DNA from 4 places in the Streptomyces sp. NPDC057543 genome. Region 1 is predicted to be linked to each of the others. Evidence: riboswitches for the same ligand, from Rfam matches in the RefSeq annotation. Region 1 holds a riboswitch; each other region holds the start of a gene.

The links. A riboswitch is a leader RNA that binds a small molecule or an ion and turns the genes downstream of it on or off. The one in region 1 is predicted to bind cyclic di-AMP.
Region 2: it holds a riboswitch for cyclic di-AMP, as region 1 does, so the genes downstream of both, ACFU8Q_RS25015 (NlpC/P60 family protein) here and ACFU8Q_RS08700 (C40 family peptidase) in region 1, are expected to answer to the same signal.
Region 3: it holds a riboswitch for cyclic di-AMP, as region 1 does, so the genes downstream of both, ACFU8Q_RS09285 (M23 family metallopeptidase) here and ACFU8Q_RS08700 (C40 family peptidase) in region 1, are expected to answer to the same signal.
Region 4: it holds a riboswitch for cyclic di-AMP, as region 1 does, so the genes downstream of both, ACFU8Q_RS02735 (M23 family metallopeptidase) here and ACFU8Q_RS08700 (C40 family peptidase) in region 1, are expected to answer to the same signal.

The regions. Positions count from the first base shown of each region.
Region 1 is NZ_JBHVFF010000033.1:15,966-23,357, forward strand. Features, by position in the region: gene ACFU8Q_RS08690 (ATP-dependent Clp protease proteolytic subunit) at 1-402, shown strand, start outside; gene ACFU8Q_RS08695 (hypothetical protein) at 410-718, shown strand; cyclic di-AMP (ydaO/yuaA leader) riboswitch at 1,106-1,289, shown strand; gene ACFU8Q_RS08700 (C40 family peptidase) at 1,293-1,766, shown strand; partial or broken gene ACFU8Q_RS08705 (LysE family translocator) at 1,774-1,884, opposite strand; gene ACFU8Q_RS08710 (ATP-binding protein) at 2,381-2,812, opposite strand; gene ACFU8Q_RS08715 (helix-turn-helix domain-containing protein) at 3,029-3,889, shown strand; gene ACFU8Q_RS08720 (DUF397 domain-containing protein) at 3,915-4,121, shown strand; gene ACFU8Q_RS08725 (8-amino-7-oxononanoate synthase) at 4,114-5,256, opposite strand; gene bioB (biotin synthase BioB) at 5,399-6,586, shown strand; gene ACFU8Q_RS08735 (adenosylmethionine--8-amino-7-oxononanoate transaminase) at 6,579-7,392, shown strand, end outside.
Region 2 is NZ_JBHVFF010000162.1:12,106-19,497, forward strand. Features, by position in the region: gene ACFU8Q_RS24995 (cobalamin B12-binding domain-containing protein) at 1-75, opposite strand, end outside; gene ACFU8Q_RS25000 (esterase/lipase family protein) at 512-1,405, shown strand; gene ACFU8Q_RS25005 (M23 family metallopeptidase) at 1,740-3,248, shown strand; gene pcrA (DNA helicase PcrA) at 3,325-5,769, opposite strand; cyclic di-AMP (ydaO/yuaA leader) riboswitch at 6,050-6,214, shown strand; gene ACFU8Q_RS25015 (NlpC/P60 family protein) at 6,213-7,382, shown strand.
Region 3 is NZ_JBHVFF010000036.1:16,310-23,701, reverse strand. Features, by position in the region: tRNA gene ACFU8Q_RS09295 (tRNA-Met) at 1-43, shown strand, start outside; gene ACFU8Q_RS09290 (PP2C family protein-serine/threonine phosphatase) at 343-1,419, shown strand; cyclic di-AMP (ydaO/yuaA leader) riboswitch at 1,699-1,851, shown strand; gene ACFU8Q_RS09285 (M23 family metallopeptidase) at 1,863-3,080, shown strand; gene ACFU8Q_RS09280 (aldo/keto reductase) at 3,262-4,206, shown strand; gene ACFU8Q_RS09275 (PrsW family intramembrane metalloprotease) at 4,259-5,758, opposite strand; gene trmB (tRNA (guanosine(46)-N7)-methyltransferase TrmB) at 5,990-6,802, opposite strand; gene lhgO (L-2-hydroxyglutarate oxidase) at 6,795-7,392, opposite strand, start outside.
Region 4 is NZ_JBHVFF010000007.1:46,018-53,409, forward strand. Features, by position in the region: gene ACFU8Q_RS02720 (DNA topoisomerase (ATP-hydrolyzing) subunit A) at 1-2,117, opposite strand, end outside; gene ACFU8Q_RS02725 (M16 family metallopeptidase) at 2,397-3,779, shown strand; gene ACFU8Q_RS02730 (M16 family metallopeptidase) at 3,806-5,188, shown strand; cyclic di-AMP (ydaO/yuaA leader) riboswitch at 5,517-5,684, shown strand; gene ACFU8Q_RS02735 (M23 family metallopeptidase) at 5,697-6,488, shown strand; gene ACFU8Q_RS02740 (GntR family transcriptional regulator) at 6,765-7,392, shown strand, end outside.

The DNA of each region.
Region 1 (7,392 bases):
GCCATGTCGGCGATCTACGACACGATGGAGTACCTCACCTGCGAGGTGGAGACCTACTGCCTCGGCCAGGCAGGTTCCTGCGCGTCGGTACTGCTCGCGGCGGGCGCTCCCGGCAGGCGGCACGCACTGCCCGGGGCGCGGGTCGTCGTACAGCAGCCCGCGCTCACCGAACCGGTACAGGGCCAGCCGTCCGATCTGGAGATCGAGGCACGGGAGTTGGAACGGGTCCGCGAGATGCTCACCACTCTGCTGGCCCGCCATACCGGCCGCGACGCCGAGCAGATCGCCACCGACATCGAGCGCGATCTCATCCTCGACGCCCCCGGCGCCAAGGCGTACGGCCTGGTGGACCACATCATGGAGAACCGGAAGTCGTCGCTCCCGCCGCACGACGCACGGTGAACGCCTGATGCGGCCACCCGAGTTGCCACCACTGCCCGCACTGACGCGCGCCGAGGGCGAGTTCATCGACCGCTATCTCGAAGTCCTCGACCAGTTGGGCCGGATCAATCCGGCCCACGGCGGCGACACCTACTCCGCACTGCGGGCCGCACAGGCACTGGCCTCACGGGCGGGCGCGCTGCGGGACGCCCTCGCGTTGATGCACGAGCGCGGCGAGGCGCAGCTCCACGCCATCACCCTCGCCCGGGCGCTGCGGGTGCTGGACGGGGAACGGCGGGCCGGACGCGTCACCGTACCCCCCGCTCCGACGAGTTGATCAACCGATTCGCCGCCAGGCCGGCCGGGACCAGCCGGCTTCCCCCGCACCCACCCCCGACAGGAGGCGTCCAACTCCCCTTCGCGACACGCCCGGTGGTCACATCAAAATTCCTAGCTCTTTCGGCGTAGAAAGTCCCTCTTGCGAGGGATTTCTCCACTTGCGTTCCCCAGGTGAGAAATGGGCGGAATCTGTGATTCCACCGCTGGTACGGGGACCAGTCCGAGTAACCGTCAGCGCTCACGGAATCTTCGGCTCCACCCGAACGGGCCAGGCGTGAGGGACCTCACAATTCATCGCTTATCCTCTGAAATCCGGCAGTCGGTGCGTCAAGATCCCTGGGACGACAAGCCCCCGCCACAGCGACGGGGCGGTCCGGGCGGACGCCGAGTCCTGCCGCCGTCCGGATGTCTGGTCGACAGAAGTGGATCGGCAGGAGTGGAGGACCCGAGCACAACGGGTCGACCGGATCACCGGTCGGCCCTCGGGGTGAAGCCGCCGAGCGCGGCCGGGCAACTTCGCCAGCCCGAACCCGACAGGTCATCCTTCACAGGCGGCTGACGAAGGGTTGCGCATGACTGCGCAGGTTCATGTCCCGTCTCTGCTCGCCCGGGCCGGTACGGCCTCGGTTCTGACTCTGGCCGCCGTCGGTGGCACCATGCTCGCCCCGGGCGCCGCGACGGAGGCCCAGGCGGCGACTCTCTCCATGAAGGCGCTCAAGGTCGCCGCGTCCAAGAAGGGATCGCCGTACAGATGGGGGGCCACCGGCCCCAACCTCTTCGACTGCTCGGGGCTGACGGCCTATTCGTTCAAGAAGGCCGGCAAGAAGCTCCCCCGCACGGCCCAGCAGCAGTACAACAAGACCCGCCACATCCCGGCCTCACACAGGCAACGCGGCGATCTGGTCTTCTTCCACTACGGCCGCAGCGTCTACCACGTGGGGATCTACGCCGGTCACGGCAAGATCTGGCACTCGCCGAGGACCGGTGCGGTGGTCCGGCTGGAGAAGATCTGGACGAAACACGTCTATTACGGTCGGGTCCGTTGACGCGGTCTCAGCGGAGCAGGGGGCCCGACACCAACGCCGGCCCCAACGCGGCGAGCGCCGCGCCACTGCCGCCCTCGATGGCGCGGGCGGTACGCGGCCGGCGCAGCCACCGGCCCATCGCATGGCGTGCATATGGGCCGGTACCTACGATGGCCACGTTCCGAAGAAGGATCTCGGCACGCACGAGTGGACGAGTACGGCACCGCGTATGCCGGGCCGCGTCTGCGCCGGCAGCACGCCGGGGGAGAATCCGATGCGGATCAGCTCGGCCGGTGAGTCGGCCACCGCCCGCGTGCCGCGAATCGAGTACGTCCTCGACGCCGATCTTTTCCGCATACGCCCGTCCCGCCTCCAGGGTGTCGGAGGTGTGGCCGTCGTACAGGTCGGGCGTACGCACGGTGAACCCGTCGCCGCGCGGTTCGTCGGCAAAGGCGGTCACCCCCGGGGGCAGGCGCTGGGCATGATGAAACAGCACGACTTCGGTCACCATGGGTCTCCAACTGCCACTGGACAAGGATCGATCCGTCAATCCGGCGCGCTGCCCCGGAGGTTCGGTCGGCGAGCGAGCCGTGGCCGTCGGCCTGCCAGGGGAACGGGGTGGATCGGGCGGCCGCTCAGTTCTGTACGGGGATGCTCCACGGGAGCGCGATCCAGACCGTCTTGCCGCCGTCGGCGGTGGGGGTGACGGTGAGCCGGCCTCCCCACTCCTTGGCCAGGGAGCGGATGATCACCATGCCCCGTCCGTTGTCCTGCTGAACGGCGGCCGGCAGCCGCCGGGGCCGACGCGGGTGGCTGTCCGTCACCCCCAACTGCAGTTGTTCCTCCCGCTCCAGCCTCAGGTCCACGGTGAAGGTGGGCGACTGTCCGAAGGTGTGCTGGACGGCGTTGGTCGCGAGTTCCGAGACGATGAGCCGGATGCCGTCGGCGAACTCCGTGTCGGTGGCGAGTCCCCATTCGGTGAGCACCCGGTCCACGTATCTCCGGGCCGCCGCGACCGAGACCGGCTCGCTCGGCAGAGTGACGCTTGCTTCTTGGTGGTCTGCCATGGCGAGCCGTCCCTTTCCCACCCGGACCGACTCGCGATCGGTCCCGGCTGTGCTTCGCGCCAGATTGCCACTGATGCTGCCCCCTCCGGCGGCGATCCACCAAGATATGCATATATCTGTCGCTCAATGCGGTGAACCCTGCCACGCAAAACCGTATGCGGGCGTCACACTGTCCGCTCGGCAGAAAGAGGAGCGGAAAAGGGAGGGAGGCCGCAGATGCGGCATGGTCCTGTGGTACGACGCCGCAAGCTCGGGGAGGAGTTGCGGAGTCTGCGTCTGGCGTCGGGACTGACCAGCCGGGACGCCGGGCGGATGCTCGGCTGGCACCAGTCGAAGGTGAGCCGGATCGAGACCGGTGCCAGTGGAGTGCGGCCGGCCGATGTGGCACTGCTGCTGGACGCGTACGGCGTGGACGACCCACGACTGCGGACGCTCCTGGAGGGACTGGCGGGTTCGGCGGGCGGTGGCGGCACCGGCTGGTGGCATGCGTATCGCGGTCTGATTCCGCCCCAGTACCGCGACTTCATCAGTCTGGAGTCCCAGGCGCGGACCGCGCGGACCCTGGAGACGTCGGTGGTGCCCGGGCTTCTGCAGACGGCGGACTACGCCCGTGCGGTGACCCGGGCGTCGCTGGACGGGTTACCCGCCGGCCAGCTGGACTCCCTGGTGGAGGTGCGGCTCGCCCGGCAGGGGGTGCTGCGGACCGATCCGCCACTGCGACTGAGCGCGGTGCTCGACGAGGCGGTACTGCGGCGCCGGGTCGGCGGGCGCCGGGTGATGAGAAACCAGCTGCGTCATCTGACCCGAGTGGCTCAACTTCCCCACGTTCAGCTTCAGTTGCTCCCGTTCTCGGTGGGTGAATATGCCGGTCTCACCGGGCCTTTCGTTATCTTCTCATTTCCGAACACTTCTGATCTGGACGTGGTAGTTCTCGACCATTTGACGAGTAGCCTCTATCTGGAGCGGAAAGAAGACCTTGAGGCGTACAGCTCGGCCTTCCGCACGATGCAGGCGCACGCGCTGTCGCCGCAGCACTCGTTGGACCTCATCGTCGCGATCGACCGCGACGATCAGTGACCCCGGACCGCCCGAGGGGGGCGTCATGTCGGATTGCTTCGCACAGCATTCGTTACGGTGGCGGCGCAGCAGCCGCAGCACGGGGATGAACAACTGCGTGGAGGCCGCGCCGTTCGATGACGGACGGCTCGCCGTGCGGGACTCCAAGGACGTGTCCAGGCCACCGCTGCGGTTCTCCGCGGCGGCCTGGACCTCTTTCGTCTCCGGCCTGCACCGGGGTCAGGTCAGCTGACGGGAGCGGTCCGTCGCATGATCGCCACCGCCCCGGCGATCTGTTCCTCGGTCAGATCGGCGCGCGCGGTCAGCCGCAGCCGGGAGACGCCGTCCGGCACCGACGGGGGCCGAAAACATCCCACCGCGATTCCGGCGGTACGGCAGTTGGCCGCCCAGCGCACCGCCGCGTCCGCCGAGGGCGCCCGTACCGAGACCACGGCGGCATCGGGGCGCACGGCGGTCAGGCCGGCGGCGGTCAGCCGCTCGTACAGCGCGGTGGCGACGCCTCGGACTCGTTCGGCGCGCTCCGGCTCGCGGCCGAGCAGCCGCAGGCTGCCCAGCGCGGCGCCCGCAGCGGCCGGCGCGAGACCCGTGTCGAAGATGAAGGTCCGGGCCGTGTTGACCAGGTGTTCGATGACCCGGGCCGGACCGAGGACCGCTCCGCCCTGGCTGCCCAAGGACTTGGAGAGGGTGAGCGTGGTGACGATTCCGTCGCCGCCCGCGAGACCGGCGGCGGCGAGCGCACCCCGGCCGCCCTCCCCCAGCACACCCAGACCGTGCGCGTCGTCGACGAGCAGTGCGGCGCCCTCCGTCCGGCAGGCGTCGGCCAGTTCGGGCAGCGGCGCGGCGTCGCCGTCGACCGAGAAGACCGAGTCGGTGACTGCCAACGCACGGCCGTCGTGCGTCTGCAGTGCCTTGCGCACAGCGTCGGGGTCGGCGTGCGGCACGACGGCGGTCTCGGCCCGGGAGAGCCGGCAACCGTCCACGATCGAGGCGTGGTTGCCCGCGTCGGAGACGATCAGCGAGCCGCGGCCGGTGAGCGCGGTAAGGGCAGCGAGATTGGCCGCGTACCCCGATGACAGGACCAGGGCCGCCTCGAACCCGCAGAATTCGGCCAGTTCGTGTTCGAGTTCGGTGTGCAGGGCGGTGGAGCCGGTGACGAGCCGCGATCCGGTCGCGCCCGCGCCCCACCGGCGTGCGGCCTCGGCGGCGGCAGCGGTGACCTCGGGGTGCCGGGTCAGGCCCAGATAGTCGTTGCTCGCGAGGTCCAGGAGTACTGGTTCGGCGGGCCGGGGGCGGAGCGTACGGACAAGTCCGGCGTCCGCGCGGCGGCGCGCCTCGCCGTCGATCCAGTCGAACGGTGCGAAGGACATGAGCGGTCCCTTTTGTAGGCAGCTCACAGAGCCTAGCCGGGGGCGCAGCAGGTCATGGTGTGGCAATACACACACCATCGGCGGGCTCCGTTGTCCGGTTCCTCCTTGGCTGCGGGCCGTCCCGTAGGCCAGGATCAACGTCATGGACCTCCTGAACACGCTGGTGGACAAGGGGCTGCGGCGCGAGCTGCCGACCCGCGAAGAAGCACTCGCCGTACTGGCGACCTCGGACGACGATCTGCTCGACGTGGTGGCCGCGGCCGGAAGGGTGCGCCGTCAGTGGTTCGGGCGGCGCGTGAAACTGAACTACCTGGTCAATCTCAAGTCCGGGCTCTGCCCCGAGGACTGCTCGTACTGCTCGCAGCGGCTCGGCTCGAAGGCCGAGATCCTCAAGTACACCTGGCTGAAACCGGATGAGGCGTCGAAGGCCGCCGCGGCCGGGGTGGCGGGTGGCGCCAAGCGGGTGTGTCTGGTGGCGAGCGGCCGCGGACCGACGGACCGTGATGTCGACCGGGTGTCGCAGACCATCGAGGCGATCAAGGAGCGACACGAGGGCGTCGAGGTGTGCGCCTGTCTCGGTCTGCTCTCCGACGGACAGGCCGACCGACTGCGTTCGGCGGGCGCCGACGCGTACAACCACAACCTCAACACGTCCGAGGGGACGTACGGGGACATCACCACCACCCACACCTACGCGGACCGGGTGGAGACCGTACAGCAGGCGCAGGCCGCCGGGCTCTCGGCGTGCTCCGGGCTGATCGCCGGGATGGGCGAGAGCGACGACGATCTGGTCGATGTCGTCTTCTCGCTGCGGGAGCTGGACCCGGACTCGGTGCCGGTGAACTTCCTGATCCCGTTCGAGGGAACCCCGCTGGCCAAGGAGTGGAACCTCACCCCGCAGCGGTGCCTGCGCATTCTGGCGATGGTCAGGTTCGTGTGCCCGGATGTGGAGGTCCGGCTCGCGGGCGGACGCGAGGTGCATCTGCGCTCGATGCAGCCCCTCGCCCTGCACCTGGTCAACTCGATCTTCCTGGGCGACTACCTGACCAGTGAGGGGCAGGCGGGGCAGGCGGATCTGGACATGATCGCGGACGCCGGTTTCGAGGTGGAGGGAGCGGAGACGACGACGCTGCCCGCACACCGTGCGCCGGCGGGTGGCGGCTGCGGTTCGCGCGACGCCGGATGCGGTTCGCAGGACGCCGGGTGCGCGCCGTGCGGCGACGCGCCCGGGGATGCCGTGGCCGATCCCGGCGACGTCCCGGCAGCGCGCACGGATCTGGTGGCGGTGCGCCGTCGCGGTGCGGGCACGGATCTCGCTCCCAATGCCTGAGTCCCTCGCCCCTGCCGAGCTGCGGTCCCTGGACCGTGCCCACGTCTGGCATCCGTACGGCCCCATGCCGGGACGTCAGGAACCGCTGGTCGTGGAGTCCGCGTCCGGGGTACGGCTCCGGCTCGCCGAACCGGCCCACGGGCAGCAGGAGCTGGTCGACGGCATGTCGTCGTGGTGGTCGGCGGTGCACGGCTACAACCACCCGGTGCTCAACGAGGCGGCGCGCGGCCAGCTGGACCGGATGAGCCATGTGATGTTCGGCGGGCTCACCCACGAGCCCGCCGTGCGGCTGGCCACCCGGCTGGTCGAGATCACCCCGGAGCCGCTGCGGCATGTCTTCCTCGCCGACTCGGGTTCGGTGTCGGTCGAGGTCGCGGTGAAGATGTGTCTGCAGTACTGGCGCTCGGCCGGCCGGCCGGCCAAGCAGCGGCTGCTGACCTGGCGCGGCGGCTACCACGGGGACACCTGGCAGCCGATGTCGGTGTGCGACCCCGAGGGTGGCATGCACGAGCTGTGGTCGGGCGTGCTGCCCCGGCAGATCTTCGCGAACGAGCCACCGGCCGGTTTCGACGCGGAGCCGGATGCCGCGTACGCCCGCCATCTGCGGGAACTGATCGCGGAGCACGCCGACCGGCTGGCCGCGGTGATCGTGGAGCCGGTGGTGCAGGGCGCGGGCGGCATGCGGTTCCACTCCCCCGCCTATCTGCGGGTGCTGCGCGAGGCGTGCGACGCGCACGACGTGCTGCTGGTGTTCGACGAGATCGCCACGGGGTTCGGCCGCACGGGGAAGCTGTTCGCCGCCGGGC
Region 2 (7,392 bases), on a different contig from region 1:
CACCTTGGCCCCGCGATCATGGCCGTCCAGGCCCGGCTTGGCCACCACCACACGGATCGGACCGGTCACACCCATCACTGCCTCCACATGCGTCTCCCGTGCCTGAAGGGCCGGGGATGTGAACGAACGTTATCGACAGCATCCCGCAACCCGCCGTTTCGCGGTGGACGGGGAGGGGGAAATCACACGTGGGACATGTTCACCGAGCGCCGTTCCCCTCGATGCGGCACACCTGCCGTGCGGGATCGGCCGCCAGGTGAGCCGTTACGAGGTCGCCGTATCACCGCGCCGTCAGCCGCGCGGCACGGTGGTACGGACCGCCGGACCCGTCGGCATCGGGTCCGACGGCCGGTGGTTCACGGGTCACCACCGGTCGCCACCGGCGAGCAGGGGCCCGCCCATCGGGACCAAAGCCCGGCCGGGCCGACCGCCCGCGCCTCCGCAACGGCACCCCACGAGGGCATACGGGGACCGGAGCCGCCTCCCCGCTTGCCGAAGCAGGAGGTCGGCCATGCAGGTCCTGCCTTTCCCACCGCCACTGCTGCGCCGGCCGTGTCCGTACCGCACCCGGCTGTCATCCGCACTGCTCAAGGCCACCGTGCTCGAACTGGTGGTTCTCACCGGGCACGTACTCCTGTACCCCACCGGCATCGCCGGGGAGCGACGATGCACACCACGCCCGGCCGGACCACCCACCGGCACCGCGCCCGCCCGGACGCCCGTTCTCCCCGCCGAGGGCAGCGAGAGGCCGCCCGTCGTGCTCCTGCACGGTTTCATCGACAACCGTTCGGTCTTCGTCCTGCTCCGCCGCTCGCTCGCCCGGCACGGCTGGCGCCATCTGGAGTCGCTCAACTACTCGCCGCTGACCTGCGACATCCGTACGGCGGCCGAGCTGCTCGGGCGGCACATCGAGGAGATCTGCGCCCGCACCGGACACCATGAGGTCGACATCGTCGGGCACAGCCTCGGCGGCCTGATCGCCCGCTACTACGTACAGCGGCTGGGCGGTGACCAGCGGGTCCGCACCCTGGTCACGCTCGGCACACCGCACGGGGGCACGGCCGTCGCCCCGCTGGCCAGCGCTCACCCCATCGTGCGCCAGATGCGTACGGGCTCCACGCCGATCGAGGAGCTGCGCAGGCCGGCGCCCGGCTGCCGCACCCGGTTCGTGAGCTTCTGGAGCGAACTGGACCGGGTGATCGTCCCCGCCGAGGCGGCGTGCATCGACCATCCGGATCTCAACGCCCTGAACATACGCGTCGGCGGCATCGGCCATCTCGCGCTCCCGGTCCACCCGACTGTCGCCACCGCGGTCCGGCGGGTGCTGGAATCCGGCGAATCGACGACCGAAACCGTAGGAACTTCCGGAGCCGAGGGAGATTCCGAGGCCGGAGGGGCCGCCTGAGCCGGAGTGGTGCCGCCGCTTCACCCACCGGTCAGGTTCTGGCGGGGCCGCGCCGACGGCCGGGACGCCGCTCGAACTTCGATGGCACAGCCACCCCGCCGACCGCCGCCGCACCACATGAATAGAACGGATTTCGAACATAGAGCCAAGGCTCTGTAGACAGTCCGTCGAAAGGCGGCCGATTGCCCGTTTCCTGAGTCGCCCGAACCTGTCGAAGATTGTCGACGTCGCGTACCGCCGGGTACAGTCGCGGCCACTGCTCCCCCTGGGATTCGGAACTTCCCCCACCGGACCCCAGCACACAGGTCCTGCTGCCGAGGCGAGAGAGAAGTTGGTGAACGACCAGCACCCCCACGCCGGGTTCGCCGGATACGACAGCCAAGCCCCCGGCAGCTTCGACAGCGATCCACTCTTCGGCTCCCTCCCCGGTCACTACGACGGCGCGTACGACAGCGGCTACGACACCCAGCAGGCCGGACACAGCGGCCGGTACGACTCCACGCAGTGGGACACGGGCGCGCACCCGACCACCTCGTACGACGCCTACGCCCCGTACGCAGCACAGTCCGAGCAGCAGCAGTACGCCGCAGGCCCGATGTACGACACCACCACCTGGGCCCCCACCGCCACCTTCGCCGGCGTTCCGGCACAGGGTGGCACCCCGGACGCCACGGGGCAGTGGGAGACCAACGGCTGGCACCAGACCGGCCAGTGGGCGACGACCAGCACGGCCGTCTACGACACCGGCGCGTACGACGCCACCGCCTGGAACACCGGCGCCACGCCCGAGCACGAAGAGCAAACCGCGCAAACCGCACAGGTGTTGCACGAGGCACCAGCGGCACACGAGCCGCACGAGGTGTACGACGCACACCTGCCGTACGACCCGTACGAGGCCCATCGCACCGCCGAGTTCAGCCTCCCGGAGACGGACTTCGACACCGACGGGCACGAAGCCACCGCCGAAGCCGCCGAAGCCGGCGAAGTCTCCGAAGCCGTCGGCGACGACAAGACCGCCGCCGCGACCTACGACACTGCCGACGCTCCCCTCGATGCCCACCGCCCCCTCGGCCGCCCCGCCGCGCGCGGCGCCGGCAGCCGCAGTCGGCGGCGTTCTCCCGCGAAGCGTTCCGCGCTCCTCACCGTCGCCGTTCCCTCCGCCTGCGTGATGAGCGTGGCCGGTATCGCCGCGGCCTCCGTCGGCGGGCTGGGCAGCGAGGACAAGAAGGACGACAACACGACCACGATGGCGGCCGCCGACCCCGGCTCGGTCAAGGCGGTCGCCGCCAACAACAAGATGGACACCCAGCTCGCCAACCTCAGAGCCAACGCCGAGAACTTCGGCGACCGCGTCAGCCGTACCCAGGAGCGCATCGATCTGAGGGAGCGGCAGGCCGCCGAGAAGAAGAAGCGGGAGGAAGAGGCCGCCCGCAAGGAGGCGTTGCGCCCCAAGTACGTCGTGCCCGTCGCGCAGCACGGCCTCAGCGCGTACTTCGGGCAGGCGGGCGTCAACTGGATGTCCGTGCACACGGGCATCGACTTCCCCGTCTCGTACGGCACCCCCGTGATGGCCGCGACCGACGGCACCGTACGCACCCAGTGGAACAGCGCCTACGGGAACATGGCCATCGTCACCATGGCCGACGGGACCGAGACCTGGTACTGCCACCTCAGCAGCACCAGGATCCGCTCGGGCACGGTCAAGGCCGGTGACGTCATCGCGTACTCCGGCAACTCCGGGAACTCGACCGGCCCGCACATGCACTTCGAGGTGCGGCCCGGTGGCGGTGCGGCGATAGACCCGCTCCCCTGGCTCCGCAGCCACGGCGTCGACCCGACCTGAGCCACCGCGCCCCACGCACCCGACGGCGGCCGGAGCTACAGCCCCGACCGCCTACGCGTCCGCCCTTCTGCCGGGCCTACAACTTCTCGACCGGCGCGTACCGCAGCAGCAGCTTCTTCGGCCGCTCGTCGCCGAAGTCGACCGTCGCCTTCGCCTGGTCACCGAAGCCCTCGACGGCCGTCACCGTGCCGAGCCCGAACTGGTCGTGCGTGACCCGGTCCCCGACGGCCAGCGTGATCGTCGGCTTGTCCGAGGTTCGCCGGGTCGCGAAGCCCGAGGGGCCGGAGCGCGAACGGGACGACGACAGCGACGAGGTGATCCCCGACGTCGGTCCGGCCGGGGCCGCCATGGGCCCGGTCCGCTTCCACTCCAGGTGCTGGTCCGGGATCTCCTCCAGGAACCGCGACGGCGGGTTGTACGAGGGCTGCCCCCACGCACTTCGCATCGCCGCCCGGGTCAGATAGAGCCGCTCGCGGGCCCGCGTGATGCCTACGTACGCGAGCCGCCGCTCCTCCTCCAACTCCTTGACCTGGCCGAGCGCCCGCATGTGCGGGAAGACGCCGTCCTCCATGCCGGTCAGGAAGACCACCGGGAACTCGAGGCCCTTCGCGGTGTGCAGCGTCATCAGCGTGATGACGCCGGAGCCGTCCTCGTCCTCGTCGGGGATCTGGTCGGAGTCGGCGACGAGCGCGACCCTCTCCAGGAACTCGGCGAGGGTGCCCGCGCCTTCCTCGCCGGCTTCTCCCCGCTCCTGCTCGAATTCGAGGGCGACGGCGGCGAGTTCCTGAAGGTTCTCGATGCGGGTCTCGTCCTGCGGGTCGGTGGACGCCTGGAGCTCGGCGAGATAGCCGGTCCGCTCCAGGACGGCCTCCAGGACCACCGCCGGGCCCGCGCCGGACTCGACGATCGTGCGCAGCTCCTCCATCAGCGTGTTGAACCGCTTGACGGCATTGGCCGACCGGGCGGCCATGCCGTACGCCTCGTCGACCCGGCGCAGCGCCTGCGGGAAGGTGATCTTCTCGCGCATCGACAGCGCGTCGATCATCGCCTCGGCGCGGTCGCCGATGCCGCGTTTGGGCACGTTGAGGATGCGGCGCAGCGGGACGGTGTCCTCGGGGTTGGCGAGGACCCGGAGGTAGGCCAGGACGTCCCGGACCTCCTTGCGCTCGTAGAAGCGCACGCCGCCGACGACCTTGTAGGGCAGGCCGACGCGGATGAAGATCTCCTCGAAGACCCGGGACTGCGCGTTCGTACGGTAGAAGACCGCGACGTCGCCGGCCTTGGCGTCGCCCGCGTCGGTCAGCCGGTCGATCTCTTCGGCGACGAACTGCGCCTCGTCGTGCTCGGTGTCGGCGACATAGCCGGTGATGCGGGCGCCGGTGCCGGCGTTCGTCCAGAGGTTCTTGGGGCGGCGGCTCTCGTTGCGTTCGATGACGGCGTTGGCGGCGGACAGGATCGTCTGCGTGGAGCGGTAGTTCTGCTCCAGCAGGATCGTGGTCGCGTCCGGGTAGTCCTCCTCGAACTGGAGGATGTTGCGGATGGTCGCGCCGCGGAAGGCGTAGATCGACTGGTCCGCGTCACCGACGACGCACAGCTCGGCGGGGGCATCGGCCTCACCGGCGGGGCCGACCAGCTCGCGTACGAGGGTGTACTGGGCGTGGTTGGTGTCCTGGTACTCGTCGACGAGGACGTGCCGGAAGCGGCGGCGGTAGTGCTCGGCGACGTCGGGGAACGCCTGGAGCAGGTGGACCGTCGTCATGATGATGTCGTCGAAGTCCAGCGCGTTGGCCTCGCGCAGCCGGGACTGGTACATCGCGTAGGCCTGGGCGAGGGTCTTCTCGAAGCCGTCGGCGGCCTGGCCGGCGAAGGTCTCCTCGTCGATCAGCTCGTTCTTCAGGTTGGAGACCTTGGCCGTGAACGACTTCGGCGGGAAGCGCTTCGGGTCGAGGTCGAGATCGCGGCAGACCAGGGCCATCAGCCGCTTGGAGTCGGCGGCGTCGTAGATCGAGAACGATGACGTGAAGCCGAGCTTCTTCGACTCGCGGCGCAGGATGCGTACGCACGCGCTGTGGAAGGTCATGACCCACATGGCGTTGGCGCGCGGTCCGACGAGCTGCTCGACGCGCTCCTTCATCTCGCCCGCGGCCTTGTTGGTGAAGGTGATCGCCAGGATCTGGCCGGGGTGCACCCCGCGCTCGGCGAGAAGGTGGGCGATCCGGTGCGTCAGCACCCGCGTCTTGCCGGAGCCCGCCCCGGCGACGATGAGCAGCGGGGAGCCCGCGTGGACCACGGCGGCGCGCTGCTCGGTGTTCAGTCCGTCGAGGAGCGCCGCGGGGTCGATGACGGGGCGGTGCGCGCCGTCGCGGTAGTACGCCTCCCTGGGCGGCGGGGGCCCGTCGAATACGCCCGCGAAGAGGTCCTCCGGCACCGCTTCGGGTGCGGAGTCCTCGGGGGGCGGCGGGGGCTCTTCCTCCGAGTGCTGGAGGCCGGCCAGGAAGCTGTCGTCAAAGAGGCTGCTCATCGCTTGTCGAGTCTAGGCCGCCGCACCGACACACGACGGCCGCATGCCGAACCGGACCCGGACCGCATGGCCGGACCCACCGCCCAGCCGGGCACACAAAGAGAGCGGACACCCACTCGCGGTGAGGGATTCCGGTCCCCCGTCCACACCTGCCGCCCCACTTCGCCGAGGTCACGAAGATGTATCGGGCATATCGAACATCAACCTTCACAGCAGCACCAGGGGTTGGCTAGCGTGCTCGTCCGGGCGGCCCGTACTCCCTGAGGCGAACCACGCCGAGCGGGCGCCCACGCCGAATCCGGGCTGCCCTCGCGGGAGTTCGGAACCGGGGACCCACACGCAGTACCGGGGTGAATCGGTCCTTGTCCCCACGCGGGCCGTAGGGCAGCCTTCCGTTCCGCCCGAACCCGACAGCTAACCCGGTAGGCGGTCCACGGAAGGAGATGCCGGCCTTGGCGTCGCATCGCAAACCGCGCACCCGGGTGCGCACCACCACACCGGCCGTCGGGCTCACGACGGCGGCACTGGCGTCCGTGACCCTGCTCTCCACGCAGAGCGCGATGGCCGCCCCCGCTCCGAAAGCCGGCATCGAGGACGTCCAGAAGAAGGTCGACGACCTCTACCGGCAGGCGGGCACCGCGACCCAGCAGTACAACCAGGCGAAGGAAGCAGCCGCCACCCAGCGCACCAAGGTCGACGACCTGCTGGACGATGCCGCCAAGCGCGCCGACCAGCTCAACGAGGCCCGCAGGACGCTCGGCACGTACGCGGCCGCTCAGTACCGCAGCGGCACCATCGCACCGAGCGCGACCTTCTTCCTGGCCGACGACCCGCAGTCGTATTTCGACCAGAACCAGCTGATGGACCGGATGACCAGCCGGCAGCAGAAGGCGGTCACGGACTTCCGTACGCAGCAGACCAAGGCGGCGAAGAAGCGTGCCGAGGCGGTGCAGAGCCTGGAGACGCTGACCACGACGCAGACCACGCTGCGCACCAGCAAGCAGGACGTCCAGAAGAAGCTGGGCGAAGCGCGCGCGTTGCTGTCGAAGCTGACCGCCGAGGAGAAGGCGCGGCTCGCGGAGCTGGAGCGGAAGAAGGAGGCGGAGGCCCGGCGCAAGGCGGAGGAACTGGCCAAGCGCCAGGCCGCCGCCAAGGCGGAGGCGGACCGCAAGGCCGCGGAGGCCGCGAAGGCCGCGGATTCCGGCGGCGGTACGGGCACCGGCACCGGCACCGGAACGGGCACCGGCTCGGACAGCAGCGCCACCACCAAGGCGGAGAAGGTCCTCGCCTTCGCCCGCGCCCAGATCGGCAAGCCGTACGTCTGGGGCGCGACGGGCCCGTCCTCGTACGACTGCTCCGGGCTCACCCAGGCGGCGTGGAAGGCCGCGGGCGTCGACATCCCGCGCACCACCTGGGACCAGGTGAAAATTGGCACCCGGGTCACGACGGCGGACCTGCGCCCGGGCGACCTCGTCTTCTTCTACGACGACGTCAGCCACGTCGGCATCTACAAGGGCGACGGGATGATGATCCACGCGCCGAAGCCGGGGGCGAATGTGCGCGAGGAGTCGATCTACTACATGCCGATCTACGGCAGCGTGCGGCCGGCGTAGCGGTTCGCAC
Region 3 (7,392 bases), on a different contig from region 1:
GCTCATAACCCAGAGGTCGCAGGTTCAAATCCTGTCCCCGCTACTGAAGGATCAGGCCCGGCACGCATGCAGCGTGCCGGGCCTGATTCGTTCCAGCCATAGACCCCCGAAGGAGCAGGTCCGGGCGGTGTGTGGGCTGTGCCACGTACGTACCCCCATTGGCCGACGAGGAGTCGCCGCGCGACTCCGCTCCGGCGAGCCTGGGGGTGGGGCGCGGTACCGTCCGCAGCCGCGCGCGTACCGGGCAGGAGACCACTGGTGTGGAAGCGGCTGAAGGGGCGCGGCAGACACGTCGAGGACGGCACCCGTACCCGGCGGTTCGTCCGCGCGCTGCCCGCCATCATGATCCTCGGCGGGCTGGTGTTCGACTTCCTCACCCCGCCGACCTTCACCGCCATTCCGCTGTTCGTGGCGGCGCCGCTGATCGCCGCGCCGTTCTTCTCGCTGTCCAGGACCATCTGCACCGGAATCGCCTCGATGCTGGCCGTCGTCGCGCTGCGGCTGTACAGCCACACGCTGCCGAACATCGTGCCGCTGATCGAGCTGCTCACCCTGGCCACCGTCTCGGTCCTCGCGGTCGTGATCAACGGGGTCGTGCGGCGCAGCAATGAGCGGCTGGCGTCCGCGCGGGTCATCGCGGAGACCGCCATGCGGGCGGTGCTGCCGAAGCCGTCCGACCGGATCGGCGGGCTGCACGTGGCGGCGCGGTACGAGGCGGCGCAGGCCGACGAGTTCGTCGGCGGTGACCTGTTCGCCGTGACGGACTCCCCGTACGGGGTGCGGTTGGTGGTCGGGGACGTACGGGGGAAGGGGCTCGACGCCGTGGAGTCGGTGGCGGTGATCATCGGGGCGTTCCGGGAGGCGGCCGAGCAGGAGCGTTCGCTGGAGGGCGTGGCGCAGCGGCTGGAGCGGGCGCTGGCGCGGGAGGGGACGCGGCGGGGCGGGCTCGACGCGGTCGAGGGCTTCATCACCGCCGTGCTGGCCGAGATCCCGGCGGGGCTGTCCCGGGTGCGGATCGTCAACCGCGGCCACCCCGAGCCGATCCTGCTGCACCCGGACGGGGCGCTGGAGGTACTGGGGCCGACGGTGCCCGCGCTGCCGCTCGGGATGGACCTGGGGGCCTGGCCCGACCGGTCGGACGAGTGGGATCTGCCGGCGGGGACGACCCTGCTCCTGTACACGGACGGGCTCTCCGAGGCGCGGAACGCCGACGGGGTCTTCTACGACCCGGCGGCCAGACTGCGCGGGAGGATCTTCCCGGGGCCCGAGGAGCTGCTGTCCGCGCTGGCCGACGACGTACGGCTGCACACGGGCGGTGAGACGACCGACGACATGGCGCTGCTCGCGGTCGTACGTCCCGCGGAGGGGCAGCCGGACCGGCGCAGGACCGTGAAGATCGTCGGCCTCGAAGGGGTGTGACGGGTGGGGCGGGGGCTTCGCGCGAGCCGCACGCGGCCTTGGACCGGGATGCCACCGTACGTAACCGAAGCGCGTCGCTCCGCATAACATTTGACGCAACGTCAGAAACCGGGTAGTGGCTGAGGGTCGATCAACTCGTCCCATTCCGCCCGGTTGTGCACCGTAAAGTCCAGGCCAAAGGCGTGAACGATCAGTGGGAACAGCTTGGAATCAGGCCCCGGTGTCTATTAACGTTCGATAACGCAGCGCGGTCGTCCCAGCCGTCGTCAGTGGCGGCACCGTGCGCGAGCGCCGAATTCCGCAAGGGAACCGGGGAACCACCTACATGGGGTGAATCGGACACCTGTGTCTCGTGAGAGGCAGAGGGGCCCGTAGGAGACCTTCCTGCTCCGAACCCGTCAGCTAACCCGGTAGGCGAGAAGGAAGGAAAGGAGTGCGCCCCCGTGGCGTCCAACAAGCCTGCCCCCGAGGCCCCCTCTCGGTTCAACCCCGACTTCGGTTCCGACTTCGTCGCTGACTTCGGATCCGGTTCCAACTCCGGCTTCGCTTCCGACTCCGGCTTCGGCACCGACTTCGGTTCCGGCCCCGACTACGGGACCGGTGGGACGGGAACGGCGTACAGCACCGAGCCGGGCGGTGACTTCGGTGGCGAATTCCGCGCCGACGGCAACGGTGGGCCGGAACGCGGCTGGGACGAGTGGAACCCCACCGAGGAGTCCGTCCGCCCCGTACGCGGCAAGCACCGCGTCGCCAAGCAGCGCAACGGTCTTGCCCGTAGCTCCACGGTGCTCGGGGTCGGCGTCATCGCGGCGGTCGGTGCGGGCGGCATGGCCACCGCGCAGAGCAAGCCGCCGGTCTCCATCTCCCTTCCCGATTCCATCGCGAACAACCTCCCCGACGCCAAGTCCCTTCCGGGCGTGGGTTCTCTGTTCTCCGGGGAGTCCGAAGCCGACAAGGCCGCTGTCGCCGCCGCTGCCGCACCGCTCACCACCGCCGGCCTCACCACCACCGAGGCCGAGCAGGGCACGGCGGACGCGGGCGAGGCGCTCCGCGCGCGCATCCTCCAACAGGCGGAGCAGCAGCAGGACGCCGCCGACGCCGAGGCCAAGGCGGCCCAGGAGAAGGAGGCCGCGGAGAAGGCCGCCGCCGAGGCCAAGAAGCAGCAGGACGCGGCCGAGGCCAAGGCCGCCGCCGAAAAGAAGAAGGCGGAGGAAGAGGCCAAGAAGAAGGCCGAGGCCCTGCGGCTCGCCAAGCTCGCCGCCAGCTACGCCATCCCGACCTCCTCGTACACGATCACCTCGACCTTCGGCGAAGCCGGCTCGATGTGGTCCTCCGGCTACCACACCGGCCTCGACTTCGCGGCGCCGACGGGTACGCCGATCAAGGCCATACACGGCGGCATCATCAAGTCGGCCGGCTGGTCCGGTTCGTACGGCTACCGCACGGTGCTGGAGCTCGACGACGGTACGGAGCTGTGGTTCTGCCATCAGTCCTCGATCGGCGTGAGCGTCGGCCAGAAGGTCACCACCGGTGAGACCATCGGCCGGGTCGGCGCGACCGGCAACGTGACGGGCCCGCACCTCCACCTGGAGGTCCACACCCCCTCCGGTACGGGCATCGACCCGATGGCCTGGCTGCGCGGCAAGGGCCTCAACCCCTGATCCGCAGTCCGCTCTCCCGGTCCTTCCGGTCCGCGTGATCCGAGCGATCCGCGTGGTCCGAGCAGTCCGGGTGATCCGGTGAACCGGCCGCTGAACTCCGGCAGTCCTGACGCTCACCCCCCGACGTCAGGGCTGCCGGTCCGTCGGAATAGCGGGCGTGCCGGAATCCGTTGATCCGTTTATGACTTCTCTTCGTAAGCTGGGCCCTTCCGACCTCCAGGTCTTCCCGCTCGCCCTCGGCGGCAACGTCTTCGGCTGGACCGCCGACGAGGCGCAGTCGTTCACCGTGCTGGACGCTTACGCCGCGGCGGGCGGCAACTTCATCGACACCGCCGACTCCTACTCCGCCTGGGTCCCGGGCAACGAGGGCGGCGAGTCGGAGACCGTCATCGGAAAGTGGCTCGCGGCCCGCTCCAACCGTTCCGACATCGTCGTCGCCACCAAGGTCGGCGCCCACCCCTCGTACAAGGGGCTCTCCGCCACGAACATCAAGGCCGCGGCCGAGGAGTCGTTGCGCCGACTCGGCACCGACCACATCGATCTGTACTACACGCACTTCGATGACGAGACCGTCCCGGTCGAGGAGATCATCACCGCCCTCGACGAACTCGTGAAGGAGGGCAAGGTCCGGGAGATCGCCGCCTCCAACATCAGCCCCGAGCGGCTCCAGGCGTCCCTGGACTTCTCGGAGCGCGAGGGGCTGGCCCGGTACGTCGCCCTTCAGCCGCACTACAACCTGGTCTCGCGGGACACGTACGAGGGCGCGCTCCAGGACACGGCCGCCCGGGCCGGGCTCGCCGCCGTCCCGTACTTCGCCCTGGCCTCCGGCTTCCTCACCGGCAAGTACCGTCCGGGGGCTTCGGTGGAGAGTGCCCGTGCCGAGAAGGCCGGTGAGTACCTGGCGTCGGAGCGGGGGCAGCAGGTCCTGGCCGCACTCGACAAGGTCGCCAAGGAGCACGACGCCGAGGTCGCGACCGTCGCCCTGGCCTGGCTCGCGTCCCGGCCGACGGTCGCCGCGCCGATCGCCTCGGCCCGTACGGTCGAGCAGCTGCCCGCGCTGCTGGCCGTCGCCGACCTCCGGCTGACCGAGCAGGAACTGGCGGAGCTCACCGAGGCGTCCGCCTGACGGACGCGGTGTGCCGGAGTCCCCGGTGCTGAACCGGCCCGTCCGGGTCCGGCTACCGCGGCGGTAGCCGGTACGGATTGTGACCCCTGTCGTACGGCTGGTACAGCGGTGGAATCCCCGGGGCCTGGGACATGTACGGGGGACGCAGGCGACCCGTCGCCTGCGCGGCGTACGTCAGGGCGGGGGCGGCCACGTCCCTGCGTTGCCAGAGGTGGTGCAGCAGCTCCAGCTCGCGTTCGGCGAAGTCCGGGCCCGCTGCCCCGCGGCGGGCCTGCAGGCGCAGCGAGGCCAGTGAGGTCGCGAACGATTCGTACTCGGCGACGGTGCGGGCGGCAGCCCTGCCGTGGGCCTTGGCCTGTGCTGTGGCATGGGCCCTGACCTGCGCAGCGGGCCCGTGCCTCGGGGTATGCGCCGGTGTGTATGCGGGCGCGTATCCCGGTCCGGGGCCTGGCCCTGGCGCGTATCCGGGGCCGTGCGTCGGCCTGTATCCAGGCCCGTATCCGGGGCCGTACGTCGGCCCGTGCCCCGGGCCGTACGGCGGTGGCCAGGATGCCGGTCCGTGCGGGCTGCTCCAGCTTCCCCCGGCCGCGGCGGCGTGTCGTTGGCGTGCCGCGTCGCGGGCCATGCCGCGGGCCCGCATCGAGGAGAGGGCGAGCGGTTCGGCCGGGGTCAGCCAGCCGGCCGCCGCATAGGCGGGCAGCTCGGCGGAGAGCGTACGCAGCTCCCGCTGGCGCGACCAGATCGCCAGCCAGGTGACCAGGCCGAAGACCGGGACCATGAACACCCCGTACACGGCGTAGAAGCCGTACGGGCCGAAGGACGCCGACCCGTTCCACAGGGCGTGCATGCCCATGGCGAGGACGAGACCGAGCAGTGGCAGCGCGACGCGGCGGAACCGGCGGCGCCGCGCACTGACCGCGGCGAGCCCGAAGCCGATGCCGGTCAGCACCGTGAAGAGCGGATGCGCGAACGGCGACATCACCGCTCGTACGAAGAACGTCGCGGCGGTCACCGAGACGACGCCCGAGGTACCGATCTGCTGGTCCTCACCGAAGGCGTTGCCCAGGTACAGGATGTTCTCGGTGAACGCGAAGCCGCTCGCGGTGAAGCCGGCGACGACGATGCCGTCGACGATCCCGTGGAACTCCCGTTTTCGGAACAGGAAGATGAGCAGGACGGCCGCGGCCTTGGCGCTCTCCTCGATGACCGGTGCTATGACCGTGGCTCCGAGGGTGTCGGCGTTCGACGGGTCGGCGGTGGCCGTGGCTATCCAGCGGGTCGCGAACGAATTGGCCAGGATCGCGACGAGGGCGGCCGCGAACGCGCCCCAGGCGAAGGCGAACAGCAGATTCCGCCACGGTGCCGGTTCGACCCGGTCCAGCCAGCGGAACGCCGCCATGAGGAGCGGGACGGGCAGCACGGCGAGCCCCAGCCCGACGAGAAATCCCTCGGTGCCCGTCTGATCGCGGACCAGGGCCAGGATCGCCAGTCCGCACAGCGCGAGCACCGTGCACACGGTCGTGATGCGGAACGTCCTGCTGCGCCACACCATGCCGACGCGGCGTGGTCGGTAACGCCAGTGCCTGCTCTCCGGCACGGCAGCCAGGATCTCGCCGACCCGCTGCTCCTCGAGAAGCGGGACGGCCGGCTGTGAGTGCCGCTGCTGGACAGACCCGTCGGAGACCACCCGATGACCCTAACGAGCAGCACTGACACTGGCCATGGGGCGCCGGGCCCGGAAGGTTCCGTCTCCGGCTCCGTACGTGGGTCTCAGCAGCGGCTCTCAGCGGCGGGCGAAGAGCAGGTCGTGCACGACGTGGCCCTTGTCGAGTCCCTGTCCCTCGAACCGGGTCAGCGGCCGGAACGCCGGCCGCGGCGCATAGCCGCCGTCCGCCTGGGTGTTCTCGAACAGCGGGTGCGCGGTCAGCACCTCCAGCATCTGCTCGGCGTACGGTTCCCAGTCGGTCGCGCAGTGGATCACGGCCCCCGGCTTCAGCCGCTGCGCCGCCAGATCGAGGAACTCCGGCTGGATCAGCCGCCGCTTGTGGTGGCGCTTCTTGGGCCAGGGGTCGGGGAAGTACACCCGCAGCCCGTCCAACGAGTCCGGCTTCAGCATCTCGCGCAGCAGGATGATCGCGTCACCATTGGCGACCCGGATGTTGGACAGTCCGTTCCGGTCCGCGAGTCCGAGCAGATTGCCCTGGCCGGGGGTGTGCACATCCACGGCGAGAATGCCCGTGCCCGGGTCGTCGGCCGCCATCTGCGCGGTGGCCTCACCCATGCCGAAACCGATCTCCAGCACGACCGGGAGCCCGTCGAACAGCTCGGGCAGATCGAGGACGCGCTGCCCGTCGATGTCCAGGCCCCACTGCGGCCAGAGCCGCAGCAGCGCGTCCTCCTGGCCGGGCGTGACGCGGCTGCGGCGCGGCTGGAAGCTGCGGATCCGGCGCTCGTGGTGCGATCCGGCCGGATCGATGGCGGGTCCGCCGGGGAAGCGCGGCTCCTGGCGCAGCCTGCGCTGCCGCTCGAAGGAGGCGGCGCGCAGATCGTCGGGAATCCCGGCATCCGGCGAGGAGGGGTTCAAGGGCTCAGACACAATGCCCCGATTCTACGGCGGGCGGCTTCCACCCCGTCCCCCCTGCCCGGAGCAGCGCCCTGCGTGCCACCTCCCGCCCGATGGGCAGGGAGGCCGTCGCGGCGGGCGACGGAGCGTTCAGTACATGGACGGTGTGTGGCGCCTCGCGGATCAGGAAGTCGTCGACCAGGGTGCCGTCCCGGAGTACGGCCTGGGCCCTGACCCCGGCCGGGGCCGGGCGCAGGTCGGCTTCCGTGACCTCGGGCAGCAGTCGCTGCACGGCTGTCGTGAACGCGCGCTTCGACAGCGAACGGTGCACCTCGCCCGCCCCGTACCGCCAGTGTCTGCGTGCGATCCGCCAGGTGCCCGGCCAGGTCAGGGTGTCCGCCAGCTCACGGGGGCGTACGACGGGCCAGCCGTATCCCTCACGGGCCAGCGCCGGCACCGCGTTCGGACCGACGTGGACGCTGCCGTCGTGGCCCCGGGTCAGATGCACGCCGAGGAACGGGAACGCCGGATCGGGCAGCGGATAGACCAGGCCGTGCACCAGCTCCGGCCGTGCCAGCTCGTAATACTCCCCGCGGAAGGGCACGATCCGTACCCCCGGGTCG
Region 4 (7,392 bases), on a different contig from region 1:
TCCGCCGCGAGCTTGATGCCCGTCATGCCTCCCGCGGGCCTCCCCTGCGGCCGTACCTGCGCCGCCGGGTAGCGCAGCAACTGCGCGTCGGACGTGATGAAGACCAGGTCTTCCTCGCCCGTGCGCAGTTCGGCCGCGCCGACGATGCGGTCACCGTCCTTGAGGGTGATGACCTCCAGCTCGTCCTTGTTGGCCGGATAGTCCGGCACCACTCGCTTGACGACGCCCTGCAGGGTGCCGATCGCCAGGCCGGGCGAGGCCTCGTCGAGCGTGGTGAGGCAGATGACCTCCTCGTCACTCTCCAACGTGAGGAACTCCGAAACCATCGCCCCGCCCGACAGATTGGGTGCTGCGTGGGTGTCCGGCAGCTGGGGAAGATCGATCACCGCGAGCCGCAACAGCCGCCCCGTCGACGTCACCACACCCACGTCGCCACGGGCCGTCGCCGGTACGGCCGACACGATCACATCGTGCTTCGCACGCTTCGCGTCCTCGGCGAAGACGATCGGATCGTCATTGGCGGTACGGGCCAGCAGGCCGGTCGACGACAGCAGCACCCGGCACGGGTCGTCCGCGACCTCCAGCGGCACCGAGGCGACCTGCGAACCGGCCGACTCCAGCAGCACCGTGCGCCGGTCGGTACCGAACTTCTTGGCGACCGCGGCCAGTTCGGAGGAGACGAGCTTGCGCAGCTCGGTGTCCGATTCGAGGATGGCGGTCAGCTCGTCGATCTCGGCGTTGAGCCGGTCCCGCTCGCTCTCCAGCTCGATCCGGTCGAACCGGGTCAGCCGGCGCAGCGGGGTCTCCAGGATGTACTGCGTCTGGGTCTCGCTCAGCGAGAAGTGCTCGATGAGCCGCTCCTTCGCCTGCGCCGAGTTGTCGCTGGACCGGATGAGCCGGATGACCTCGTCGATGTCGATCAGCGCGACGAGGAGCCCCTCGACCAGGTGCAGCCGGTTGCGGCGCTTGGTCCGGCGGAACTCGCTGCGCCGGCGTACGACCTCGAAGCGGTGGTCGAGATAGACCTCCAGCAGCTCCTTGAGACCCAGGGTGAGCGGCTGACCGTCGACCAGCGCCACATTGTTGATGCCGAAGGACTCCTCCATCGGCGTCAGCTTGTAGAGCTGCTCCAGCACGGCCTCCGGAACGAAGCCGTTCTTCACCTCGATGACCAGGCGCAGTCCGTGCGAACGGTCGGTGAGGTCCTTGACGTCCGCGATGCCCTGGAGCTTCTTCGCCGAGACCAGGTCCTTGATCTTGGCGATCACCTTCTCCGGGCCGACACTGAAGGGCAGTTCGGTGACGACCAGACCCTTGCGGCGTGCCGTGACGTTCTCCACGGCGACAGTGGCGCGGATCTTGAACGTTCCGCGGCCGGCCGCGTAGGCGTCCTTGATGCCGCCGAGGCCCACGATCCGGCCACCGGTCGGCAGGTCGGGACCCGGGACGAACCGCATCAGGGTCTCCAGGTCCGCGCCCGGATGCTTGATGAGATGGCGGGCGGCGGCGATGACCTCGCCCAGGTTGTGCGGCGGCATATTGGTCGCCATGCCGACCGCGATCCCGGTCGTGCCATTGACCAGGAGGTTCGGATAGGCGGCGGGGAGGACGACCGGCTCCTGCTCCTGGCCGTCGTAATTCGACTGGAAAGCGACGGTGTCCTCGTCGATCGACTCCGTCATCAGTGACGTCGCGTCGGCCATCCGGCACTCGGTGTACCGCATGGCGGCCGGCGGGTCGTCGTTGCCGAGCGAGCCGAAGTTGCCGTGCCCGTCGACGAGGGGGAGCCGCATGGAGAACGGCTGTGCCATCCGCACCAGGGCGTCGTAGATCGACGCGTCACCGTGCGGGTGAAGCTTGCCCATGACCTCGCCGACCACGCGGGCGCACTTCACATAGCCGCGCTCCGGGCGCAGGCCCATCTCGTTCATCTGGTACACGATGCGGCGGTGCACCGGCTTCATGCCGTCGCGGGCGTCCGGCAGGGCCCGTGAGTAGATCACCGAGTACGCGTACTCGAGGTAGGAGCCCTGCATTTCGTCGACGACGTCGATGTCGAGGATCTTCTCCTCGAAATCGTCCGACGGCGGCGGGGTCTTCGTGCTGCGGCGGGCCATCGCTGCTGCGACTCCTTCACGGATTCTGACGGATTCTGTCCGGACAACCTCAGGTTCTGACGCCGACCATTGTGGACCGCCGCACTGACATCGCCGACCTCGACCCGTCCCAAGAGGCGTTCCCGGCCCCTGCCGAGGGGTTTCACGCCCCGTCCCGCGGGGGACGTGCCCCTCTTTCACGCGAACTTCCGCGGTATGGGAACTTCGCCAGGTGTCTGCGCGCTTGCTTACAGTGGCAGGTCTCGCAGGAATTCCATTATCGCGATCGAAGGGACGTACATGCCCATGGGTCACACGGCCACAGCCCAGGCCGGCTCCGGCGGCTTGACAGCGACCGAGCACCGTCTGGCCAACGGCCTGCGCGTGGTGCTCTCCGAGGACCATCTGACCCCGGTCGCCGCGGTCTGCCTCTGGTACGACGTCGGCTCGCGCCACGAGGTCAAGGGACGCACCGGTCTGGCTCACCTCTTCGAGCACCTGATGTTCCAGGGCTCCGGCCAGGTGAAGGGGAACGGACACTTCGAGCTGGTGCAGGGGGCCGGCGGTTCGCTCAACGGGACCACCAGCTTCGAGCGCACCAACTACTTCGAGACGATGCCCACGCACCAGTTGGAGCTGGCCCTGTGGCTCGAGGCGGACCGGATGGGCTCGCTGCTCTCCGCGCTCGACGACGAGTCCATGGAGAACCAGCGCGACGTCGTCAAGAACGAGCGCCGCCAGCGCTACGACAACGTCCCCTACGGCACGGCGTTCGAGAGGCTGACGGCCCTGGCCTACCCCGAGGGCCACCCGTACCACCACACGCCGATCGGCTCGATGGCGGACCTGGATGCCGCGACCCTGGAAGACGCGCGCACCTTCTTCCGTACGTATTACGCGCCCAACAACGCGGTGCTCTCGGTCGTCGGAGACATCGACCCCGAGCAGACGCTCGCCTGGATCGAGAAGTACTTCGGCTCCATCCCGTCCCACGACGGCAAGCAGCCGCCCCGGGACGGCACGCTCCCCGAGATCATCGGCGAGCAGCTGCGTGAAGAGGTGCACGAGGAGGTCCCGGCACGGGCGCTGATGGCCGCCTACCGGCTGCCGCACGACGGCACCCGCGAGTGCGACGCGGCGGACCTCGCGCTCACCGTGCTCGGCGGAGGCGAGTCGTCGCGGCTGCACAACCGCCTGGTCCGCCGTGACCGTACGGCCGTGGCGGCCGGGTTCGGGCTGCTGCGGCTGGCCGGTGCGCCTTCCCTCGGCTGGCTGGACGTCAAGACGTCCGGCGGCGTCGAGGTGCCGCAGATCGAGGCCGCGGTCGACGAGGAGCTCGCCCGGTTCGCCGCCGAGGGCCCCACGCCCGAGGAAATGGAACGTGCGCAGGCCCAGTTGGAACGAGAGTGGCTGGACCGGCTCGGTACGGTGGCGGGCCGCGCCGACGAACTCTGCCGGTTCACCGTGCTGTTCGACGACCCGCAGCTCGCCCTGACCGCCGTACAGCGGGTGCTCGATGTCACCGCCGAAGAGGTCCAGGCGGTCGCCAAGGCCCAGTTGCGCCCCGACAACCGGGCGGTGCTGGTCTACGAACCGGTCGAATCGGCGGAGCCCGCGGAATCACCGGACACCGATGAGACCGAAGCCGACGACACCGACGCGCACGAAGGAGCGGACAAGTGACTGACGCTGCCGCGACTGGAGTTTCGATGCAGTTCCACCCGCAGCCGGCCCCTGGCGTCGCCCGCCCGTGGGCCTTCCCCGCACCGGAACGCGGCGCCCTGCCCAACGGCCTCACGGTGCTGCGCTGCCACCGCCCCGGCCAGCAGGTCGTGGCGGTCGAGATCTTCCTCGACGCCCCGCTGGACGCCGAGCCCGAGGGCCTCGACGGCGTGGCCACGATCATGGCGCGGGCCCTGTCCGAGGGTACCGACAAGCACACGGCCGAGGAGTTCGCCGCCGAGCTGGAGCGCTGCGGCGCCACTCTCGACGCGCATGCCGACCACCCCGGCATCCGGGTCTCCCTGGAGGTCCCGGCCTCCCGGCTGGCCAAGGCGCTCGCGCTGGTCGCCGAGGCGCTGCGGGCACCCGCTTTCGCCGACAGCGAGGTGGAGCGGCTGGTACGCAACCGGCTCGACGAGATCCCGCACGAGCAGGCCAACCCGGCCCGGCGCGCTGCCAAGCAGCTCTCCAAGGAGCTCTTCCCGGCCGCGGCGCGTATGTCGCGCCCGCGCCAGGGCACCGAGGAGACGGTGGAGCGGATCGACTCGTCGGCCGTGCGTGCCTTCTTCGACGCCCATGTCAGGCCGTCCACGGCAACCGTCGTGGTCGTCGGTGACCTCACCGGCATCGACCTGGACGCCCTGCTCGCCGACACCCTCGGCGACTGGTCGGGCGACACCGCCGAGCCCCGTCCCGCCCCGCCGATCACCGCCGACGACAGCGGCCGGGTGGTGATCGTCGACCGTCCGGGCGCGGTGCAGACGCAGCTGCTGATCGGCCGGATCGGCCCCGACCGGCACGACAGCGTATGGCCGGCCCAGGTGCTCGGCACGTACTGCCTGGGCGGCACGCTCACGTCCCGGCTGGACCGAGTGCTGCGCGAGGAGAAGGGCTACACGTACGGCGTGCGGGCCTTCGCCCAGGTGCTGCGGTCGTCGGCCCCGGATTCCGCCTCGGGGGCGACCGGTGCCGCGATGCTCGCCATCAGCGGATCCGTCGACACGGAGTCCACCGGACCGGCGCTGAAGGACCTGTGGACGGTCCTGCGGACCCTGGCCGCCGAGGGGCTGACCGATGAGGAGCGCGAGACGGCCGTGCAGAACCTCGTGGGTGTCGCACCACTGAAGTTCGAGACGGCGGCCTCCGTCGCCGGCACCCTCGCCGACCAGGTCGAGCAGCACCTCCCGGACGACTACCAGGCACACCTGTACGCCCGGCTCGCGGAGACCGGCACGGTCGAGGCGACTGCGGCAGTGGTCAACGCCTTCCCGGGCGACCGGCTGGTCACGGTCCTCGTCGGTGACGCGGCGCAGATCGAGGAGCCGGTCCGGGCCCTGGACATCGGAGAGGTGTCGGTGGTGGCCGGCTGACAGGCGTACCTGTCGCGGACGCGGGAGGCGGCCTCGCAGGCCGGCAGAACCATCGCCCGCGACAGTTCGCTTGTGACGGTTCACCTCTGACCGTCCAACGGTCACCCGGTCCACAGTCCCGTCGTGTGTCCACATAAAGGGACAAGAGGAAGACCCCTGTGAGCGAGATCTCGCCGGGGTCTTCCTTTTTGTCCGTTCTGGCGGCGAGGTTGCCTGTCTGCCCTGTGGGATGCGCTACAAAACGGCCTGTCCGTTTGGTGAATGAAAGTGACCCCGCTTAGCGTCGGCCGGGCTGTCCGTCACTCGTATGCCGCATCCGCGACGTACCGGACAGTCATCGCCGAGTCCCCGTCAGGCGCGAGCCTGGGGAGCCGGGGACCCACGAAGTCCCTGGGGTGAATCGGATGCCTGAGCCTCCCCGGGGCCGGGACATCCGTAGGAGACCTTCCTGCTCCGAACCCGTCAGCTAACCCGGTAGGCGAGAAGGAAGGAAAGGACCAGCCACTTCATGGCGTTCACCCGTGCCACCGGGAAGCATCGTGCCCCGAGCCGACTGACGCGCACGAGCGCGAAGATCGCCGGCGTCGCGGCCCTGGCCACCACCGGCGTCATCGGCGGAGCGGCCTCTCCGGCCCTCGCGGCGGACACCGGGGTCACCTCCGCCAGCGAGACGGGCCTGAACCAGGTCATCGCCATCGACAGTGCTCTCGCCGACCAGATAGCGGCCCAGGCCGCCGCACAGCAGCACCAGGCCGATGCCGCCGCGAAGGCGAAGGCGGAGGCCCAGCGAAAGGCCGAGGCCAAGAAGCGGGCCGAAGCCAAGAAGAAGGCGCAGGCCGAGGCGCGCGCGGAGAGGGCGCGTGCCGCCCGATCCGCCGAGCGCACCCGCCTGGGCGTCTTCCAGCTCCCGGTCGCCGGTTCGTACGTCACCACCGGCTACAAGTCCAGCGGCTCGCTCTGGTCGTCCGGCAGCCACTCGGGCATCGACTTCCACGCCGCGTCCGGCAGCTCCGTCGTCGCCGTCGGTGCCGGTACGGTCGTCGAGGCCGGCTGGGGCGGCGCGTACGGCAACAACATCGTGCTCCGGATGACGGACGGGACGTACACGCAGTACGGCCACCTCTCCTCGATCGGCGTCTCCGTCGGCCAGAGCGTCGGCGCCGGTCAGCAGATCGGCCTCTCCGGCTCGACCGGCAACTCCACCGGCCCGCACCTCCACTTCGAGGCCCGGACGACGCCGTCGTACGGCTCCGACATGGACCCCGTCGCGTACCTGCGCGCCCACGGCGTCAACGCCTGACCGGCGCCACCCGTCACACCCGCAGCACCTCTTCGAAGGCCCTGGCACACACCGGGGCCTTCGCTGTGCCCGGCCGTCGTCGTGCCCGACCTCCGTGCCCGGCCTCCGTGTTTGTCCGTGGAGCCCACCTGCAGTACCTGGCCGCCGAGTCGCCCCGTGGCCAAAAGATATTCATGAATTTCCGCCCGGCATCGGAAATTCGGCCTCATTGCAATAGAGTCGCAGAACAGGCGTCGGTCGGCCGCGTTTCACGGGGATTAAGGCGGAGGTTCGGACATGCGCATTCCCGCGCATTCGGTGTGCACGGCAATCCGTGACGACATCGTCTCCGGTGTCTTCGAACGCGGCGGACGGCTCACCGAGGAGTTGCTGGCGCGTCGATACGGGGTCTCCCGCGTCCCGGTACGGGAAGCGCTGCGCACCCTGGAGTCCGAGGGTTTCGTGGTCACCCGGCGGCACGCGGGTGCCTGCGTCGCCGAGCCCACCCAGCAGGAAGCCGCCGACCTGCTGGAGGTCCGGATGCTGCTGGAGCCGCTGGCCGCCGCGCGCGCCGCGCAGCGTCGCACCGAGGCGCATCTCAAGGTGCTGCGCGGTCTGGTCAGGCTCGGCCAGGAGCGGGCCAGGCGGGGCGAGGGGGAGGATCTGCGCCCGCTGGGTGGCTGGTTCCACGAGACGTTGGTGCAGGCCTCCGGCAGTCCCGGCCTGATCGCGCTGCTCACCCAGCTCCGGCACAAGATCGCCTGGATGTACGCGGTCGAACAGCCGGCCCGCCCGGCGGATTCCTGGGCCGAGCACGGAGCCGTCGTGGACGCGGTCGCGCGCGGTGACGCGGAACGGGCCAGGGCGCTGACCGCTCAGCACGCCGAACGGGCCGCGGCCGCGCACCGGCTGCGCCGCGTCGACC